Regions from separate parts of the Mesorhizobium sp. M1428 genome, predicted to be linked through region 1. Evidence: predicted binding sites of a transcription regulator. Region 1 holds the regulator's gene; each other region holds the start of a gene.

Region 1 (4,763 bases):
CCGAAATCTCGACGCGGCTGACGGGTCGCGTCGTATCGTACGAGCCCATGGCGAGCGGCCGCATCAGGCTGACGATCGATGTGATCTCAACCGCCAGGCCGACACTGCGTTACATGCCGGAACGGGTCCGCGTTTCGGCGATGAAAATACCGGCTGAGCTGACCGCCGGTTCCGAGATCGCCGGCTATGTGCGGCTGCTGCCGCCGACCGGGCCGGTGCGGCCCGACAGCTATGATTTCTCCTTCGACAGCTATTTCGCCGGTATCGGCGGCAGCGGCTTTTTTCTCGGCAATCCGAAAGTCGTGTCGTCGGGCAGCATGCCGCTTGCCGCGCGGCTTTCTTCTGCGATCGAAGACGCGCGCGAATCCATCGCCGACCATATCCGCAGCCGCATCGGCGGCGCCGAGGGCGAGATTGCTGCTGCGCTGATCGTCGGCGTGCGCGCCGGCATTCCCGAGGAGATCAACGAAGCGATGCGGCGTACAGGCATCTATCACATCATCTCTATCTCGGGGCTGCATATGGCGTTGGTCGCCGGCACCATCATGGCGCTGCTACGCGGCGCCTTTGCGCTGTTTCCCGATTTCTCATCGCGACGGCCGGTCAAGAAATATGCCGCGGCCGCCGCGCTTTTTTCGATTGCGGCCTACCTCGTCTTTTCCGGCATTGTGGTAGCGGCCGAACGCAGCTTCATCATGCTGGCGGTGATGCTTATCGCCGTGCTGTTCGACCGGGCCGCGCTCACCATGCGCAACCTGGCGATCTCGGCCATCGCGGTCATTCTGGTGTCGCCACACGAGGTGGTCGGTCCGAGCTTCCAGATGTCCTTCGCCGCGACGGCGGCCCTTGTCGGCGCCTATGCCGGCTGGTCCGACTACCGCGCCGGCAGGGCCACCACGCCGCCGCCGCGGCGGTCGCCGCTACGCCTCGCCACGCGAAAGGTCCTGCTGGGCATGGGCGGCCTGGCGATGACCTCAATCATTGCAGGGAGCGCCACGGCGCTTTTCGCCATATGGCATTTCCAGCGCGTGGCGCCGCTCAGCCTGTTGGCCAATCTGGCCATCATGCCCATCGTCTCACTGGTCGTCATGCCCTTCGCCGTCCTCAGTGCGCTGGCGATGCCGTTCGGCGCGGATGGGCCTTTCCTATACGTGATGGGCAAGGGGCTGACGGCGATGATCGCCCTGTCCGGGTGGATCTCCGAGCGCTCGCCAATCGATGCGGTTGGGCTGATTTCGCTGAGATCCGTCCTTTTGGTGACGATCGCCCTTGTCATTGCCAGCATGGCGACGACCTGGTTGCGGCTGGCGGCACTTCCTTTTGCGCTCGCCGGCTTGCTAACGACAACCCAGACGCGCGTACCCGATGTATTGATCTCGGAGGACGCACGGTTGGTCGCGCTGCCGATCGACAGCGGTGAACTCGCGGTCAACCGGGCACGCCCGAATGAGTTCACCATCGACAACTGGAAACGCGCGCTCACATCAGAGGCTATCGTCGCGCCGGAAACACCTGGAAAGAACGATCCGCAATTCGACATTGCCGATCCGGCCGACCTACCGCCGGGTATGCCGTTCATTTGCACGGACGGCCTCTGCCTTGCCAGGCATCCATCCGGCGCGATCATCGCACAAGCCAAGGACCGCGATACTGCGCGGCCAGCCTGCGCCTTTGCCAGTTTGATCGTCATCGACGACGCCACCGCCCATAACCCCTGCTACTACGACCGGCTGGTCCTCGTCGTCACCAAACGGCAACTGGCGCGCGCGGGAAGTGCCGCCGTCTATTTCGATCCACAAGCTGCAACACGCGCCGAAATCCGTTTCGCGGTCGAAAAATCATACCGGCCCTGGCACGTGCAGCGGAAATTTTCACGCGCGGCACGGGGCCTGCCGCCATACCGCAGGGCCGACAAACCCAAAGCCGGCGCCAAGGGCGGAACTCAGTAGCGGCGGATCAGTCCGACGAGCTTGCCTTGCACCTTGACCCTGTCTGGTCCGAAGATGCGCGTCTCGTAGGCCGGATTGGCGGCTTCCAGGGCGATCGAAGCGCCCTTGCGGCGGAACCGCTTCAGCGTCGCTTCCTCCTCGTCGACCAGTGCCACCACGATCTCACCGGGGCTCGCCGTATCGGCATTGCGGATGATCACCGTGTCGCCGTCGAAAATGCCAGCCTCGATCATCGAATCGCCTTTGACCTCGAGCGCATAATGCTCGCCGCCCATGATCATATCCGGCGGCACCGAAATCGAATGCGTCTGGTGCTGGATGGCGTCGATCGGCACACCGGCGGCGATGCGGCCCATCACCGGGATCGAAACGGCGGCGACGACATCGTCGTCATTTCCGGCCGCAGGGACGCGCGACGATGTCGGCTTGCCTTGCCGCGGACCGCCTTGCCCAAGACTGCCCTGGATGACACTCGGCGAGAACTTGCGTGCCGCATTGAGGCCGGGGGCGATCGAGTCAGGCAGGCGCAGCACCTCCAGCGCACGGGCCCGGTTGGGCAAACGGCGAATGAAGCCGCGCTCCTCCAGTGCCGTAATCAGCCGGTGGATTCCCGATTTGGAAGCCAGGTCGAGCGCTTCCTTCATCTCGTCGAAGGAAGGCGGGATACCGCTTTCCTTCAATCTTTCGTGGATGAACATAAGCAGTTCGTGTTGTTTGCGTGTCAGCATAGCGACCCCCAACAGAATCAGAAAAACAAACCCAGAACAAACACTATCTGTTCCAGTTGTGTTCCGCAACTGTTTAAAGTTTAATGAATGCGTTAAGGCTCGGGAAACAAACGACGTCCCCTAACCGGGGTACCCCACTTTCACCGTCGCGAGCCTCATCGCCTTGATTCTGCTTTCGTTTGCGCCCTTCTGGCTTCCCGGAAGGCCACATTGGCATCGGCCGTCGGTCGGCGGAGGGCACGGAAGTGAACCCCTATCGAGTGTGCGGTTTGGTCAATGCACCGTGAACGAAACGAACTCAAAACGCCAACCTCGGGTTAAGTCCTGGTTTCCACCGCCTGGTTAGGCTGCTTCTCGCCGGTGGAGCCTTCCTGCGCGCAACCAGGTGATGGAAGAACAGTCGATGCGTATCCGGCGTTGCATTGAATTTTGGGGGAGCAGGCAAATCATGACAGGAATTCCCGATCTCGCGGCCATAAAGGCGATGGATGCCGCAGATCCGCTGCGCGCGATGCGCGACCGCTTTGTGTTGCCGCAAGGAGTGATCTATCTCGACGGCAATTCGCTAGGAGCTGCTTCACGTGCCGCTTTCGATGAATTGCGCAAGGCCGCGACCGAAGAATGGTCGCATGATCTCATCCGCGCATGGAACACGGCCGGCTGGTTCAACATGCCGCTTGAACTTGGCGACCAGCTCGGGCGCCTGATCGGTGCCGCGGCCGGCCAGACGGTGGTCTGCGACACGACGTCGGTCAACATCTATAAACTGCTGCACGCCGCCATGGCCATGCGACCGGAGCGGCAGGTCATCGTCGCCGAGGGCGATAGTTTTCCGACGGACCTCTACATGGCTGAGGGTGTGGCTTCGACGCGAAAGGATACGCTGCTGCGCCTCTCGGGGGTCGACGCGCCGAGCATCGAAGAGCTGATCGACGAACGCACCGCTGTGGTGCTGGTCAACCACGTCAACTACAAGTCGGGCGAACTGCGCGACATGCCGGCGCTGACGCGCAGAGCCCAGGAAGCCGGGGCGATGATCGTCTGGGATCTCTGCCACACCGCTGGAGCGATGCCAGTCGAGCTCGACAAGGCAAACGCCGATTTTGCCGTTGGCTGCACCTACAAATATCTGAATGGCGGCCCGGGCGCGCCTGCTTTCATCTATGCGGCTGAGCGGCATCTTGCCGACATCCAGCAGCCGCTCACCGGCTGGTGGGGCCATGCACGGCCCTTCGCCTTCGAGCCAGGCTATGCGGCCGGCACCGGCATCCGCCGGTTTCTGTGCGGCACGCAGCCGGTCCTGTCGATGCGCACGCTTAAGGGCGCGCTCGACATCTGGAACGATGTCGACATGACGGCGGTGCGCAAGAAGAGCATCGCGCTGGCCGATCTGTTCATCGAGCTTGTCGAGGCAAAGTGCGGCACTTACGGGCTCACGCTCGAAAGCACGCGCGATGGGGAAAAACGCGGCAGCCAGATTTCATTCATGCATGAGCATGGCTACCAGATCATGCGCGCGCTGATCGAACGTGGCGTGATCGGCGATTTTCGCGCGCCATCGACCATGCGCTTCGGCTTCACCCCGCTCTATGTCGGCTATGCCGATGTCTGGCAGGCCGTCGAAGTACTTGAGGACATCCTGCGCACCGGTGCATGGAAGGATGCGCGCTTCGCCATCAAGACGGCTGTCACTTGAGATTGATGCGAGAGCTGGAGCCGTGAGGCTGGCGACGACGCGCCGCGCGATGCTCACGCTACGTCGCAAGGCCATATTGCCAGGGGAGGGCGCAGGGTGTTCGAACGTCACATTGCCGATTGGGACAACGCCTATGCCAACGGCGCCAACATAGCCAGCAGCGATCGCTGGCCGGCGGCCTGGGTTGAGCCCGCTCGGGTTTTCCGCGACGTGCTTTCGACCGAGGGCAGGGCGCGGCTCGACTTGGCCTATGGCGATAAGCCACGCAATCGGCTCGATCTTATCCTGCCGGCCACCAAGCCCAAGGGACTCGTGGTGTTCGTCCATGGCGGCTACTGGATGGCATTCGACAAGAGTTTCTGGTCGCATCTTGCCGCTGGCGCTGTTGAT
Region 2 (4,763 bases), on a different contig from region 1:
TTTGCCCATGGCAACTGGCTTCGGCTGCTGAAAGGTAGTGGCCGAGACGCTGCAGGCGCACCCTGCCATCGCCGAGATGGATAGAATGGAGGCGGGCCGGCGCGCATGGCTGTCATGCCCCAGCTCCGCACAGGCCAGGAACCTTCTTTTGCCTGCTCCACGGTGAAATGGAAGTCCTCGAACCGCCGCGCTTCGATACGAGGCAGCATGTCCGAAAACTGCGCCCTGGTGACTTGGAGAGGGGCCTAAAGCGGTTTGCCAGCGCGTATCATGGCGCGCGCAATCGCGAGTTGGGCTTCGGTCTTTGCATTCTCTTTCTGGGTCATATTGTCGGCGGCAATAAGCCGCTTCAGCGCCCGCAATGTCTCCGCTCGGGTCCATCCCACTTCTAGCATGCAATCGGTGATCGCCTGAAAGCCGGGCTCCATGGCTTCCTCGCAATCTAGCGAGCGGTCTGCATAGTCATAGTCAAGTTTGTCTCTGGGTGGATTGATCATTTTCACTCCATATCCGCCACGTCGCCGCTGGTGAAAAGCACTGTGGGCGGCCCATAGTCGCCAAGTGCCGGATCGGCGTCGCGACTCCATGCTATGACGCCTATATGCTTGCCCGCCAGCGCCTTTGCGATGCGCACCGCGCGGTCCTCGCTTTGCTGGTCGGTCGGGCCGTATGCTGTGAACAGTTCGCCATCCTCGCCGCGGTCGAACGCCACGACAACGATCAGCTTCGGCGTTTTCGGATCTGGCGCATGGTCGGACACTCATTGCGTCCTGCCGGACCGGAGATGCATCTCGATCTTATTGATCGCCTTGGTCAGGACATCGACTGCCTGCAGATTGACAGCGACGTCGAAGTTACCTTGCGCCGTTTCAAATATCAGAACGCCGACTTTGGTCTCGTCGTCGCTCATCATGCCTATTCCAATGCCGGTGGGCATGTAGGATGGTTTTTCTGGCATGGTCTCTCCTTATGCCGGTGTGGCCTCGTCAGCCGTTCGGCCAGTTGCCCGTGCGACCTGGAGTGGCCGAGCACGATCGACATATGATGGCGCCCGCGTTATCCGGTTCACCACTATTCGAAATGCATCGACTGGCCGCGCATCATTGCCAGGGTCAGTGCGATTGCGGGATTTGCAGGCGGCTTCTCCATAAGCAAGGACCCGTCGAAATCGCGCCACGCTGCCATGCGCAGTTCGTCACCGTCCTCGCTGGCTGCAGGATCGAAAACGTGGGCATCATAGGGATCCCGGTCAATCTCGATCGTCCATTCCTTGAGCGCCTTGCGAGCCATTTTTTCAACCTGGGCAAGGTCGCTGGTGAAGAAGGGGATACGGTCGCCATCTTCCGAAAGCGGCTCAACCCGATCGAGCGTCGGCCGCTCGGGCACCCAACCGAGAACGAAGGCAATATCGAAATCGATCTGGCGGTCCGGGCCAGCTGTAACCTCCAGCCGTTTGACGACGTCCGGATAGAGTTGCTTGCGCGCCGGCCACGTCTCCGGAAGCGCCTCGGCTTGCAACCGCGTCCGGGGCACGTCGATCAGTTCCATGATCTGATGGCGCGGAACTTTGTCCTCCGGCCAGCCCGCACAACATGCAGTCGTCGCAGCCTCGTCGGCTTCCATCCAGACTGAAGCAGCCCGGTCCTCGTCCTCGGTGGGCTTGTCGTCTTCCGGAAAGCCTTTGATATCCCACCCTTCCAACGCGAACAAACCTTCCGCGCCTTGCAATGCCGTAATGCCGGCCCGTGCGAAAACTGCTTCGGCTGCCGCGACGCCGCGTGCCAGTTCTTCAGGTGTTGCATCTTCAATGTTCAAGCGAAGTTCCATGGTTCGCCTCCTGTATCAATCCTTCCGGTAGTGAACAAAATAAGAACATCGGTGTCAATAGACTCCTGACAACGGCGAAATAATCTCGTTTTTTCAGCGGGATAGAACACTCGGAAACGGTCGATGCTCCGTGCTCAATTCCCAAGGCGACTGCATCCCCGGCCGATGCTATAGGCGGACCGCCGCGGACAGGGACAGTCGGTCCCGCGTCCCGTCCTGCGGCCGGCGCTTTGCTGACGCTCCTACGGCTGTCCTGTTAACCGCCCGCGGCGAGGGCGATTTTCCTCGGTCCCGCGCGCGACAATGTCCGCATTTGCGGACGCGCGCAGGACTACGGTTTATGCGCCGTTTTTCCTTGGGGCGCCGACAGTCGCCGGCGCGGACGTCCAACCGGACAAGGCGGCCTTCGACATATCGTCCTGCCGGCCGACTCTATCGGTGCCACCGGGCGGGCGGTCGCGACAAACATTTTCTTCCGCAGCGCCACCTCACCATGCCATTGACTCTTTATTAGGAAGAGAACAAATGAGGAACATACCGCCAGCTTTTCGCGTTCAGGGGACTGATGAGTGCATCGACGCCAAACGCTGCCATTTCCGGTCTTCGAGATCGCATTGCGCGTCTCGAAGGGGGCAATGCGCGCGAACGAGCGGTTCTGCCTTTCGGTGTCGCTGCTATCGACAGCCATCTGCCGGGAGGCGGTGTGGCACTTGGCTCCCTTCATGAAGTTGCCGGTGGCGGCAATGGCGCAATCGATGGCGCTGCCGCCTCGCTTTTTGCGGCCGGAATTGCAGCGAGGACGAAAGGAAAGGTGCTGTGGTGTGTGACGCGCCAGGATCTGTTTGCCCCGGCAATCGCCCAGGCCGGACTTCACCCGGACCGCGTGATCTATGTCGAAGCAGGTGACGAGAAATCCTTGCTCGCCTGCTTCGAGGAAGGCCTGCGGCACGTGGGGCTTGGCGCTGTGGTTGCCGAAGTTGCCCGTCTGTCGATGACGGCCTCGCGCCGCTTGCAGCTTGCATCCGAGGGGTCTGGCGCGCTGGGCATCGCCATCCGCCGCTGGCGCCGCCAGACGGAAGCTGCCGATTTCGGGCAGCCGACGGCGTCTGTCACGCGCTGGCGGGTTTCTGTCTTGCCATCGCGGCCGCTTCCAGTGCCGGGCGTCGGCCGAGCACGATGGCAACTTGAACTGATCCGGTCTCGTGGAGGCGAAACGCTCGATATCGAAGTGGAGGCATGTGATGCAAAGGGTCGTCTCGCTCTTCCTTCCAAGCTGGTCGACCGACCGGCTCAGAAGGAAATTGGGCGACGTCTCGCCGCGGCCGGATAGGCCCTTGGTGCTGGTCGGGCGGCAGGGCAATCGCCGCTTGGTGACCGCCGTCGATCGCGCGGCACTGGAAGCGGGCCTGCGCGTCGGAATGCCGGCGACGAAGGCGCAGGCCCTGGTCCAGGGGCTGGCGGTCATGGATGCCGAACCCGATGCCGACGCGGAGGCATTGGAGCGGCTGGTCCTATGGGCATTGCGGCGCTATGCGCCGATCGTAGCTGCGGATCCTCCCGACGGATTGGTCATGGACACGACCGGCGCCGATCACCTTCATGGCGGTGAGCGCTTGATGCTGGCCGATATGGTCGAGCGTCTCAGCCAGGTTGGCTTCTCGGCGCGGTCAGCGATTGCCGATAGCTGGGGTGCTGCTCATGCGGTGGCGCGGTACGTCAAGCAGACCGTCAGTGTGGTTGGCGTCAACGCAACCGTCGACGCCATTCGTCCTCTGCCCATCGCGGCACTGCGGTTGCCCGATGCGATCGTCAGCGGTTTGCGAGTTCTGGGCTTCGACAGGGTGGGGGAGCTTCTGAACCAGCCACGCGCGCCGCTGACCCTGCGCTTCGGGCCGGAACTGGGCCGCCGGCTTGACCAGGCTTCTGGACGCCTTGCCGAACCGATAGAGCCGGCGCGACCAGCCGATGTGGTCGAGGTCAAACGAGCCTTTGGCGAACCCATCGGTGCGGCCGAGACTATCGCCCGCTATGTCGGCAAGCTTGTTCAAGCGCTGTGTGCCGAGCTTGAGACCAAAGGCCTTGGCGCCCGGCGCCTCGACCTGCTGCTTTTCCGCGTCGACAACCGCATCGAAGCCATTCGCGTCGGCACGGCCTTGCCTGTCCGGGATGTGAAGCGGCTGACGCGTCTCATCTGCGACAAGATCGAGAAGATCGATCCGGGCTTCGGCATCGAGTTGATGCGCTTGTCCGCGCCCCTGGCCGAACCAGTGACACCCAGGCAAACCATTTCGTCTCTGATCGGGCAACGCGACGCGGACATCTCGGACCTGATCGACATACTCGGCAACCGTGTCGGCGAGGAGAGGCTGTATCGGTTTACCCCAGTTGCCAGCGACGTGCCGGAGCGATCGTTTCGGCGCGTGGCTCCGGAATCGGTAGAAACCGGCCACGCCTGGCCAGACCACTGGCCACGCCCGGCTCGTTTGTTTGCCGTGCCGGAGCAGATCGAGGCGATAGCGCTGCTGCCGGATCACCCGCCGGCCAGCTTCACCTGGAGAGGCATTCGTCGAAGGGTGAAGCGGGCCGACGGTCCTGAGCGTGTTTTCGGCGAGTGGTGGAAGCGTGATGCCGAACTCGCCGCCGTGCGCGACTATTTTCAGGTCGAGGATGAAGCCGGCGAGCGGTTCTGGATTTTTCGCGCCGGCGACGGCGAGGATGCAGCAACAGGTTCCCATCGCTGGTTCCTGCACGGCATCTTTGGATGACCGCGCCTTACGTCGAGTTGCAATGCACCTCGCATTTCTCTTTCCTGCGCGGCGCCAGCTCCTGCGAGGAACTGTTTGCGCAAGCAGCATGCATGGACATGCCGGCCCTTGCCGTTTGCGATCGCAACAGTCTGGCCGGCATCGTGCGAGCCCATGAGGCCGCCAAGGCGA
Region 3 (4,763 bases), on a different contig from region 1:
CTTCTGCCGCTCCATCGCCTCGGTGAAGCCGGCAAGGTTGACCGAGATGTTGCGCTGGCGCAGCGCATCCTGCGTCAGATCGAGCGGAAAGCCATAGGTGTCGTAGAGCTTGAACGCTGTTTCGCCATCCAGCATGTCGCCGGAGGCCAGCTTTTCCGTCGCCTCCGAAAGCAAGCCCAAGCCGCGCACCAGCGTCTTGCGGAAACGAGTTTCCTCAAGCTTCAGCGTCTCGGTGATCATCTGTTCGCCGCGCACCAGTTCCGGGTAGGCTTGGCCCATCTCGCGCACCAGCGCCGGCACCAGGCGCCACATCAGCGGATCGCGGGCGCCGAGCAACTGCGCGTGGCGCATGGCACGGCGCATGATGCGGCGAAGCACATAGCCGCGGCCTTCGTTGGACGGCAGCACGCCGTCGGCGACCAGGAAGCAGGACGAACGCAAATGGTCGGCGATGACGCGGAACGATGCGACGGTGTCCGCATCCGGACCTTTGCCAAGCGCCGACGATGCAGCGTCGATCAGGTGGCGGAACAGGTCGGTTTCGAAGACGCTTTCAACCCCTTGCAAGATAGAGGCCATGCGCTCGAGGCCCATGCCCGTGTCGATGGACGGACGCGGCAGGTCGACGCGCTCGTCCTTCGTCACCTGTTCGTACTGCATGAACACCAGGTTCCAGAATTCAAGGAAACGGTCGCCATCCTCCTCGGGGCTGCCGGGGGGGCCGCCCCAGATGTGCTCGCCACGGTCGATGAATATCTCCGAACACGGCCCGCAAGGTCCGGTGTCACCCATTGCCCAGAAGTTGTCCGAAGTCGCGATGCGGATGATGCGATCGTCCGAAAGGCCGGCGATCTTCTTCCAGTACGAGGCCGCCTCGTCGTCGGTGTGGTAGACGGTGACCAGCAGCTTGTCCTTCTTCAGCCCGAACTCCCTGGTGATCAGGTTCCAGGCAAGCTCTATGGCCCGCTCCTTGAAATAGTCGCCGAAGGAGAAATTGCCGAGCATCTCGAAAAAGGTCAGGTGGCGCGCGGTGTAGCCGACATTGTCGAGGTCGTTGTGCTTGCCGCCGGCGCGAACGCTCTTCTGGGCGGTCGTGGCGCGCGAATAGGGCCGCTTCTCCAGACCGGTGAAAACGTTCTTGAACTGCACCATGCCGGCGTTGGTGAACATAAGCGTCGGATCGTTGCGCGGCACCAGCGGGCTCGACGCGACGACCTCGTGACCTTCCTTGCGAAAATAGTCGAGAAATGCCGACCGGATCTCGTTGACGCCACTCATGAATACTGCCTTTTCGAGAGAACCGCCGGCTGCCGGCGGAAAATAGACATGGCCTTTTAGCGGTCGCACCGCAGCCTGTCCAGAAACACCAAATGGGCTAAAATCCCGGCTTTCACCAGCGCTTTGAAACGCGTCTGCCCCGCCGTCAAACGCGAACCGCCGGCACGGAGCCGGCGGTTCGAAACGCATCGATTACACAAACTCAGAATCAAAACATCAAATCCAAACCTGTCTGATGCTCCGCGAGATGTCGCTTGCCCTACATCACCCCGGCGTCGTCCTCGAAACCGTCGTCGCTGCTTTCGGAGCCGCCGTTCTCGAGGAATTTCTCGGCGATCAGCCCGGCATTCTGCCGCAGCGCCAGCTCGATCTCGCGCGCCGTGTCGGGATTGTCGCGCAGGAACAGTTTTGCGTTTTCGCGGCCCTGGCCAAGACGCTGCGAATTATAGGAGAACCAGGCGCCCGACTTTTCGACCACGCCCGCCTTGACGCCGAGATCGACCAGCTCGCCGGTCTTGGAGACGCCCTCGCCATACATGATGTCGAACTCAACCACCTTGAAGGGCGGCGCCAGCTTGTTCTTGACCACTTTGACGCGGGTCTGGTTGCCGACGACCTCGTCGCGATCCTTGACCGAGCCGATGCGGCGGATGTCGAGGCGGACCGAGGCATAGAATTTCAACGCATTGCCGCCGGTCGTCGTCTCGGGCGAACCGAACATGACGCCGATCTTCATGCGGATCTGGTTGATGAAGATGACCATGGTGTTGGAGCGCGAGATCGAGGCGGTGAGCTTGCGCAGTGCCTGGCTCATCAGGCGGGCCTGCAGGCCGGGCAGCGAATCGCCCATCTCGCCTTCGATTTCCGCCCGCGGCGTCAACGCCGCCACCGAATCGACCACCAGCACGTCGATGGCGCCGGACCGCACCAGCGTGTCGCAGATTTCTAGCGCCTGCTCGCCGGTATCGGGCTGCGAGATCAGCAGGTTTTCGAGATCGACGCCGAGCTTGCGGGCATAGACCGGGTCGAGCGCGTGCTCGGCATCGACGAAGGCGCAGATGCCGCCCTTCTTCTGGGCTTCGGCCACCGTGTGCAGCGCCAGCGTCGTCTTGCCCGAGCTTTCCGGCCCGTAGATCTCGACGATGCGGCCGCGCGGCAGGCCGCCGACGCCAAGCGCGATGTCCAGCCCAAGCGAGCCGGTCGGCACCGTTTCGATCTCGACGACCTGCTCGTTCGCGCCGAGCCGCATGATCGAGCCCTTGCCGAAGGCACGCTCGATTTGCGACAGCGCCGCATCCAGAGCCTTTGATTTGTCCACCGCTTTGTCCTCTACAAGCCGCAAAGAATTCTGAGCCATGATACATCACCCCGTGGTCGTCAATGGAGGCCGGACAATCCCGCAATCCCTAAAAGGAATGTACCTCATTTGTTCTCATTTGTCAATGAGCGCCAAGGGTTTGAAAAATAACGCACATTCATATTTGTTCTATTTTTGTTTCGCAATTTTGCTTCCGGATGTATCCCGCCTCGCATGCGGCGCCGTTGCCGTCACCAACCGAATCGGAGCCGCGATTGCAGGGTTCCGCCCGGCGACCTAGTCTCCTCCCGGGCAACAGCAAGGGGCATTTGCCGGCATGATGAACTCCCCGACGATCCTGGCCGTGGGCGGCGCCTATATCGAGCGGCGCGGCCGGGTTGCCGGCGCCTTCGTGCCGGCCGCTTCCAACGCCGGCACGATGCGCGAGCATGTCGGCGGTGCCGTCTTCAATGCCTTGCGCTGGGCGGTGCGGCGCGGCGCCTCGGCCTCGCTGCTTTCGGTGCGCGGCGGCGATGCCCTTGGCGACAAGGTTTTGCGCGCCGTCGCCGAGGCCGGCATTGCCGATTTGTCGGCGGTTTTTCTCGACCGGGCAACGCCAAGCCATACGATGCTGGTCGATAGCGACGGCGCGCTGATCGCCGGGCTTGCCGACATGGTGCTATACGAGCTGGCGCTTCCCAAGCAGATCCGCCGCGCCAAGGTGCGGGAAGCGATCGGTTCGGCCGACGCGGTGCTGTGCGATGCCAACCTGCCGTCTTCCGCGCTGGAGCGGCTGGCGGCACTCGCCGCCGGCAAGCCGGTGTTTGCGCTTGCGGTCTCGCCCAGCAAAGCGGCGCGGCTGACGCCAGTGCTCGACCGTCTGGCCGTGGCGTTCATGAACCGGCACGAGGCCGGCGTGCTTGCCGGCACCGATATCGATGCTGGCGATCAAGGCATCGTCGACGGCCTGAGACGCGCCGGCCTGAAAAGCGGCGTGATCACTGCCGGCGACGGACCGGTGCTCGGTTTCGACCAAACCGGCGCGTTCTCGATCTCGCCACCGCCGCTACAGAAGCGGACCGATGCTGCCGGCGCCGGCGACGCATTGGCCGGTGCGACGATCGCCGCCCTGCTGCGCGGCCTGACGCTGCGCGCAGCGCTACGGGAAGGCGTTGCCGCCGCGATGCTCGCCGTCGAGAGCGCCGCCTTCACCAGCGCCAGCTTTGCCGAGGCGCTGGCGCTCGTGCCCGAGGCGCGCGAACTGGCGTGAAATGCGGCCCGGACTTGCCGAAGCATGACGCAGCCTATTTGCCGGCGCGCCGTCCTGCCTCGTAGGCACGCCGCGCCCAGATCGCCATCTCGTCGGGATCGTCGAACGCGCTGTCGGGAACGCTCCAATAGGGCATCGACACGAGCTTGCCGTGGCGCGAGCCGGTATAAGTCCATTGCCGGCAGCCGGCCGCTTCGAAATCCGGGGCGCTTTCCGCGTCGGCCTTCAGCATCAGTTCGCCACGGATGACGATGGCGACGATGACGCCGTCGAAATAGATGCCCTTGCCGCCGAACAGCTTGCGGATGCTGACCGGGCCGAGGCCTTCGAAAAGCTCTTCTATGCGCTCGTTGTCCATGCGGCGATCATGTCACCAGGATTTCCCCTTGTCATCGACGCAACCGGCACCATTCTGACAAGTTCAGAATCAATTTCGTCGGAGTTTTTTCATGCCGCTTCTGCTCAAGGGGTCCTGCCGGTGCAATGCCGTGCGTTTCGAGGTGGAAAGCCACACGCCGGTGCCGTTCATGCTGTGCTATTGCTCGATCTGCCGCAAGCAGCAGGGCGGTGGCGGTTTCGCCATCAATCTCGGCGCCGATTACGAGACGCTGAAAATCCAGGGCAAGCGCGATCTCGGCGTCTACCGCGCCGAGATCGAGGACGACGAGCACCCGCAACGCGAGATCTCGACGGGCGAACGGAATTTCTGCACGAAATGCGGGACGGCGCTCTGGCTCTACGATCCGACCTGGCCGGAGCTGGTGCATCCGTTTGCCTCGGCGATCGACACCGACCTGCCGAAGCCGCCGGAGAAGGTGCATCTGATGCTGAAATACAAGGCGAACTGGGTCGAGCCGGATATCGGCAAGGGCGACAAGGTTTTCGATGTCTACCCGGAGGAGTCGATCGCAGACTGGC

Evidence for each region. The regulator LexA, encoded in region 1, represses DNA repair genes until DNA is damaged. The targets are predictions, from matches to a motif close to TGTTCNNNNTGTGTTCNG.
Region 2: a site for LexA is predicted at 2,345-2,362, ahead of NKG60_RS14655 (ImuA family protein). Genes of this name have one in related genera too.
Region 3: a site for LexA is predicted at 2,761-2,778, ahead of recA (recombinase RecA). Genes of this name have one in related genera too.

What each region holds. Positions count from the first base shown of each region.
Region 1 is NZ_JAMYKT010000005.1:158,334-163,096, reverse strand. Features, by position in the region: gene NKG60_RS09625 (ComEC/Rec2 family competence protein) at 1-1,949, shown strand, start outside; gene lexA (transcriptional repressor LexA) at 1,943-2,677, opposite strand; gene kynU (kynureninase) at 3,126-4,373, shown strand; gene NKG60_RS09610 (hormone-sensitive lipase) at 4,470-4,763, shown strand, end outside.
Region 2 is NZ_JAMYKT010000009.1:11,750-16,512, reverse strand. Features, by position in the region: gene NKG60_RS14680 (hypothetical protein) at 1-209, opposite strand, end outside; gene NKG60_RS14675 (hypothetical protein) at 246-497, opposite strand; gene NKG60_RS14670 (hypothetical protein) at 500-760, opposite strand; gene NKG60_RS14665 (hypothetical protein) at 761-958, opposite strand; gene NKG60_RS14660 (hypothetical protein) at 1,072-1,827, opposite strand; gene NKG60_RS14655 (ImuA family protein) at 2,393-3,157, shown strand; gene NKG60_RS14650 (DUF6504 family protein) at 3,069-4,592, shown strand; gene NKG60_RS14645 (error-prone DNA polymerase) at 4,589-4,763, shown strand, end outside.
Region 3 is NZ_JAMYKT010000008.1:84,431-89,193, forward strand. Features, by position in the region: gene alaS (alanine--tRNA ligase) at 1-1,278, opposite strand, end outside; gene recA (recombinase RecA) at 1,538-2,635, opposite strand; gene NKG60_RS13700 (PfkB family carbohydrate kinase) at 2,913-3,845, shown strand; gene NKG60_RS13705 (TfoX/Sxy family protein) at 3,880-4,203, opposite strand; gene NKG60_RS13710 (GFA family protein) at 4,295-4,763, shown strand, end outside.